DNA from 2 places in the Flavobacterium sp. W21_SRS_FM6 genome. Region 2 is predicted to be linked to the other one. Evidence: riboswitches for the same ligand, from Rfam matches in the RefSeq annotation. Region 2 holds a riboswitch; the other holds the start of a gene.
The links. A riboswitch is a leader RNA that binds a small molecule or an ion and turns the genes downstream of it on or off. The one in region 2 is predicted to bind thiamine pyrophosphate.

Region 1 (3,423 bases), on a different contig from region 2:
TTGCCCAGGGTTCGTCACCACTAATAACGAGTAATTGTCGGTGAACGACATTTTTAGCGCGGCTAGTCAGCCATGATTCAATTTGATTGTACAATTTCACTTTTATGGGTTCTTTGGATGTATAATAGCGCCGCTAGTTTATGCAAACTTTACAAGGAATACGAATGCGCTTTTTATCTCGCCGGTTAGTGATGCCAAATGATCTCAATTATGCTAATTCATTGTTTGGTGGCCGAGCCTTGGAGTGGATTGATGAAGAAGCGGCTATCTATGCTATTTGTCAGTTAGAAACCAATGTGCTGGTGACCAAGCATATTGGCGAAATTAGTTTTGAATCGCCAGCGATGGTTGGCGATGTCGTTGAGTTTGGACTAACCACCAAAAAAGTGGGTAAAACATCTATTACCGTCAGTTGTTTGGTAAGAAACAAGATAACCAAAAAAACTATCTGTTTTGCTGACGATATTGTGTTTGTAAAACTCGATCCAGAAACGCGTTTGCCAGCAGAGCATGGTAAAACACTAGAGCAATTAGAGATTCAAACTAAAGAAGAGATTAGTCGTTTAATTTAGGCTAGTGATGGTTAGTGTCGTAATGGGGAGTATGCATGTGGAAAATAAAAGGATAATGATGAAGGCTATTTTTATTGCAAGCTTTATGTTGCTGACCGCGTGTGGCTCAATAGCAAGTGACAAACTTGGTTATACCGTTGAAACAGAATTTAACTTAGCGGGCGATTTGGCCGAAACCTCCGGTTTATATTGTCCCGCATCTGACACTATTTTTACCATTAACGATTCAGGTAATTCGCCGACTATTTATCAATTAAATACCTCAGGTGAAATAGTTAGAAGGCAAGATCTTGATAAAAAAAATCAAGACTGGGAGGCGATCACAGGTGATAACGATAATTTTTATGTGGGTGATATCGGCAATAATAATGGTAAAAGGGCAATTGTAGAGATACTCGTCATCAATAAACAAAACCAAGTGCCGGCGATTACCAAGGTCTTAAAGCTAAGTTATGCTAATAACAACATTGAGAACAATGAATATTTGAAACATGATTTTGACGCAGAAGCCTTAGTTAGCGCTGATGATGAATTGCTACTTTTTTCAAAGAGTTGGCAGTCCACCGTCTCTCATGTTTATAAAATAGAGCCATCCCTAGCGGAGCAAGTTGTATCGCCGATCGCCTCAATTGATGGTTTGCCAGGAGTTGTGACGGGAATTGATTTTAACAAATCAAGCAAGCAATTCACTGTGGTAGGTTACAGTGTGAGCGGCTTCGGGAAGTTTTCACCTTTTATCGCTTTGCTAGACAGACGTTTCAACGTGGTCGCCACCTATCCTCTTGACGGCTTTAATCAGGTTGAAGGCGTTTGTGTGAGTCCAAACGGGGAAGTGTGGATCAGTCAAGAAAGTTCGTTTTTTTCAACTCACAAATTAGCTAAACTAAAATTTCGTTAATCGCTTAAGATTATGAATTAGTTATATTTAATTTTGATATTCACTTGCGCGGTACACTAAGACTGATAGACTGCGCACGCTATTTTCTTAGAGAGAAGTAGTAAGCCAAGGGGTGCCGCAAGGCTGAGATGTGTTATTAAAACACGAACCCTTACACCTGATCCGGATAATACCGGCGTAGGAATGGTAAGAGACACTATCCCCATTTACCTGCCGTAAAGCCGGATCTTTTCAAACTGAATTGAAGAGATCCTCATGATAAATTCAAAAATACGTAACATAAGTTTAGCCGTTTCTTCGTTGCTGATTGGAGCGAGTCATGTTGCATTTGCAAATGAATCTGAAGACGTTGAAAGGGTGCTTGTTTATGGCGCACTGACTACCACACCATTATCAGAACTAGCGACAAGTATTGATGTGATATCCGCTTTGGATATTGAACAGCGCCATGCCCAACATCTGGATGAACTTTTTAATCGCTCGGCTAATGTCAACTTTGCGACAGGAGCGAGCCGTGGTCGTTTTGTGCAAATTCGCGGTATTGGCGAGCGTAGTCAGTTTGTGGATCCTATTAACCCATCTGTTGGTTACTTAGTGGATGGGATTAATTATTCGGGATTACTGGCCGGAGCAAGTACTTTTGATGTGGCACAGGTAGAGATTTTTAAAGGCCCGAATAGTGCGAGGTTTGGTGCCGATGGTTTGGCCGGCATGATCAACGTGATTTCTGCACCCACCAGTGATGTGACCACTATGGATTTTCAAGCGGGCTATGCCAATTACCATAGTTGGAACTTAGGCGCTGCGGTGGGCGGCGCATTAACCAATACCGCCAATTGCCGAGTATCACTGCATCAAAATACCAGTGATGGGTTCATTTCAAACACTTATTTAAATCGTGAAGACACTAACAATCAGGATGAGTTTACTTTTAGAGGCAAGGTTGATTGGCAAATCACCGCTGATTTAAAACTCAATACCACAGTACATCTTATCGATGTTGATAACGGTTACGATGCTTTTTCTTTAGACCGAAACCGCACTACATTGTCAGATGAGCCAGGTGTTGATACGCAAAAAAGTGATGCTGTCGCCCTAACGGCGGATTATCAGGGTTTTAGTTGGGCTGATGTGCAAGTACAAACCTCTTTGCTCGATGCGGATTTAAGTTATGGCTATGATGAAGACTGGAGTTATGTTGGTATTGCACCTGGATGGGAGTATTCATCCACTGACTACTATTATCGGACCCGCAACGATAAAACGGTGCAAGCAAAATTTAGCAGCAAAAATAACGTGGATACCCCTTGGTTAATCGGTTTTTATTATGCCGATAAAGATGAAAACCTTGATCGTGACTATACCTACAGTGCGCCGTTTTCAAGTGAAGTGGCAAGGGAAGATATAGCGCTATTTGGTCAATACAAATTTGATCTGAGCGACAAGCAATGGCTTACCGCCAGTTTACGTTTAGCATCACAAAAAATGGATTATCGAGATAGCCAAGCCATTAAGCAGAGCATTGACCATGATGATTGGGGGGCAGAGCTAAGCTACCATCAACAAACTAGTGCGAATACCATGTTGTATTTTAGTGTGTTGCGCAGCTACAAGATGGGTGGGGTCAACGGTCAAGCGTTAAGTAAAGCGAATGACGAAGGCCTAGAGGTTTTTAAAGATGTACTGCTAAGTAATGCCACCTTTGGCGCGGAGTCTTTAGTGGGCACAGAATTTGGTGTAAAAGGCGCGAACCAAGATGGGAGTTTGAGGGTGGATTTTACGCTGTTTTATCAGTGGCGTGATGACATTCAATATAAGAACTCGTTTGTTCAAGACCAGTCATTTGTCGATTTTTACGACAATGCTGCGAGCGGCACCAATTATGGTATCGAGACCAGTATTCAGGCTGCAGTGACCGATAACCTTGATATGTTTTTAAACCTGGGATGGTTA
Region 2 (3,423 bases):
TGTCTACTAATCGACTGGCGTCTGGCTCTACTTCTATGGCTTGTTTGGCGCTGTAATCTCTGACTTCTTGAGTGATTTTCATTGAGCAAAATTTAGGGCCGCACATCGAGCAAAAATGCGCAACTTTGGCGGATTCTTGAGGTAAAGACTCATCGTGATAAGCTCGCGCAGTATCAGGATCAAGGCCTAAGTTATATTGGTCTTCCCATCTAAACTCAAAGCGTGCCTTAGACAAGGCGTTGTCGCGAATTTGCGCGCCAGGGTGTCCTTTGGCGATATCGGCGGCATGTGCAGCAATCTTGTATGCCATTAAACCCTGTTTAACGTCTTCTTTGTTGGGTAAACCTAAGTGCTCTTTGGGAGTGACATAACACAACATGGCACAACCATACCAAGCGATTAATGCCGCGCCAATGCCCGAAGTAAAATGATCATAACCCGGCGCAATATCGGTAGTCTGGGGGCCTAAAGTATAAAACGGTGCCTCGCTACAAATCGCCAGTTGCTTGTCCATATTTTCTTTAATCAGTTGCATGGGAATATGGCCAGGTCCTTCGATAATGGTCTGCACATCGTATTCCCACGCTATTTTTACAAGCTCGCCGAGGGTTTCTAATTCAGCAAACTGAGCCTCATCATTGGCATCAGCAATACAGCCTGGGCGCATGCCATCACCTAAAGACAGTGACACATCATAGGCCGCACAAATTTGACAGATTTCACGAAAGTGGCGATACAAGAAGCTCTCTTTATGATGAAATAAACACCATTTGGCCATGATAGAACCACCACGGGACACTATGCCCGTAAGGCGTTTGGCGGTCATGGGTACGTAGCGCAGCAACACGCCAGCGTGGATAGTAAAATAATCTACGCCTTGCTCAGCTTGCTCAATTAGCGTGTCGCGAAATACTTCCCAGGTTAAGTCTTCGGCCACACCATTTACTTTTTCTAAGGCTTGATAAATGGGTACCGTACCAATAGGCACAGGGGAGTTGCGAATAATCCATTCGCGAGTTTCATGAATATAACGCCCAGTCGACAAGTCCATTACCGTATCGGCGCCCCAGCGTGTTGACCATACTAGCTTTTCGACTTCTTCTTCAATTGACGATGTAACCGCTGAGTTACCAATATTGGCGTTGACCTTCACCAAAAAGTTTCGACCAATGATCATGGGCTCGGCCTCAGGGTGGTTAATATTCAGCGGAATAATCGCTCGTCCACGGGCCACTTCATTACGTACAAATTCCGCGGTAATGGGCTTGCCAATATTGGCACCAAAGGCATTGCCAGGCGCCTTTTGCGTTAATACGCCGTCACTCACGTGCTCGCGGGCCATGTTTTCACGCAGAGCAATGTACTCCATTTCTGGTGTAATCATACCGGCTCTGGCGTAATGCATTTGGGTAACGCATTTACCTTGTTTAGCTTTAAGAGGTGTTTGTAAGGCATCAAACCTGAGATGATAAAGGCCATCGTCAGCAAGGCGCTGTTGGGTATAGTGTGAACTGACTTGGTTAAGTTGTTCTACATCACCTCTTGCCAGTATCCATGCCTGACGGAGTTTGCTTAAGCCCTGGTGCACGTTAATTTCTGCATCTGGATCGGAATAGGGGCCTGCGCAGTCATACACCATAATGTCGGGATTTGACTCGGTGATTGGGAAATCTTCAGTGCCCCCGAGTAAAGTATCTGCTTGACTAATAGCGCGCATGCCCACTTTGATATTGTGCAGAGAGCCTGACAAATACACTTTTTTAGAATTGGGATGTAATAAGGGTTTTAAATTTTCAATAAATTGTTGTGCCTGGGCACGGGTTTGACGACGATTTGACATTAGCAATCTCACTTGTAGTTAAAAAGAAAGTTGCTTGTCTGGAGAAGTATTGTGTTGAAAAGCACTAACAACGTTTTATTTTCAGCCGCTTGATGTGGCACAAAAATACGGTTGTTAGCAAAATGATGAAAACCAATTAGATTCACTTTCATGAACAATTAGCGCTATCACGCTTGTTTCCTTCGCGAGTACTAACTCGATCAGGTTCAACGGATCCCGAATTAACGGTCTCAGCCCTTAGGCACTCCGACAAGAGCTTTAAGTATAAACATAAGAGGAAATTAGCCACAAGTGATTTGTTAATGAGGAGTAAGTCGATCTGATTAGTGCTTTATCGATCAAATTGCTTTTAAACGGGCGCATAAATCAGTACACTATGCGACCTTTTTTCAATAAACATTTAACGGAAATCATCATGGCTCGCGTAACAGTTGAAGATGCTGTAGATAAAATTGGCAATCGATTTGATTTAGTTTTGGTGGCAGCTCGCCGTGCTCGTCAAATAGCTATTGAAGGAAAAGATCCTTTAGTATCAAGAGGCACTGACAAGCCAACCGTAATTGCATTACGTGAAATTGAGCAAGGTTTAGTTAACGCTAAAACCCTTGAAGAGCAAAGCATTCGTGATCAACATGAACAAGATCGTGTTGAATTCGCATCTGTTGCAAACATCCTTTCTGAGCATTAATTCTATTTTTTTATAGCAAGGCTAAACATTCTCTGTGTTTAGCCGTTGGCTTGTAAACAAAATCCCCGTATTCTTGCTGTATTCATCACTGACTAAAAGCGTAATTTGTGTATTTGTTTGAGGGCTTAAAACAAAAACTTGAGAGCTATCTGCCACCCGATAGGGTTGCGGACATTCAACGTGCGTTTTTATTAGCACGTGATGCACATAGCGGACAAATGCGTTCAAGTGGCGATCCTTACATTACGCACCCTGTTGCAGTAGCCGGTATATTGGCTGACATGCGCCTTGATTACGAAACCTTGATGGCAGCGTTATTACACGATGTTATTGAGGACACGCATCACGACAAAGACGACTTAAGTGCCCAGTTTGGTCAAACTGTGGGTGAACTGGTTGAGGGTGTCAGTAAGTTAGATAAAATTCAGTTTAGTAGTACCCAAGAAGCTCAGGCTGAGAACTTCCGAAAAATGATCATGGCCATGGTCAAAGATATTCGCGTTATTTTGATTAAGTTGGCTGATCGCACGCACAATATGCGGACCTTGGGTTCATTACGTCCAGATAAACGCCGCCGCATAGCGCGCGAAACTCTTGAAATTTATGCCCCGATTGCACATCGCCTAGGTATTCACGAAATTAAAAATGAGCTTGAAGACTTAGGTTTTCAAGCCATGTATCCACTGCGTTACCGAGCGTTAAAAGGGGCCGTAAAACAAGCCCGTGGTAACCGCAAAGAAGTGATTGAAAACACGCGCAAAGAAGTCGAATCGCGACTCGCCGCTGCGGGCATTGAAGCCACAACCAGTGGCCGCGAAAAACACTTGTATTCTATTTATCGCAAAATGAAGAACAAAGAATTGATGTTCAACGAAGTGATGGATATCTATGCCTT

Region 1: it holds a riboswitch for thiamine pyrophosphate, as region 2 does, so the genes downstream of both, ACEN2L_RS16565 (TonB-dependent receptor) here and thiC (phosphomethylpyrimidine synthase ThiC) in region 2, are expected to answer to the same signal.

What each region holds. Positions count from the first base shown of each region.
Region 1 covers NZ_JBGQOM010000011.1:2,220-5,642, forward strand. Annotated here, with positions in the region: gene ACEN2L_RS16550 (tRNA(Met) cytidine acetyltransferase TmcA) at 1-100, opposite strand, end outside; gene ACEN2L_RS16555 (acyl-CoA thioesterase) at 165-572, shown strand; gene ACEN2L_RS16560 (SdiA-regulated domain-containing protein) at 610-1,470, shown strand; TPP riboswitch at 1,569-1,671, shown strand; gene ACEN2L_RS16565 (TonB-dependent receptor) at 1,726-3,423, shown strand, end outside.
Region 2 covers NZ_JBGQOM010000018.1:30,279-33,701, reverse strand. Annotated here, with positions in the region: gene thiC (phosphomethylpyrimidine synthase ThiC) at 1-1,840, opposite strand, end outside; TPP riboswitch at 2,001-2,099, opposite strand; gene rpoZ (DNA-directed RNA polymerase subunit omega) at 2,256-2,528, shown strand; gene spoT (bifunctional GTP diphosphokinase/guanosine-3',5'-bis pyrophosphate 3'-pyrophosphohydrolase) at 2,636-3,423, shown strand, end outside.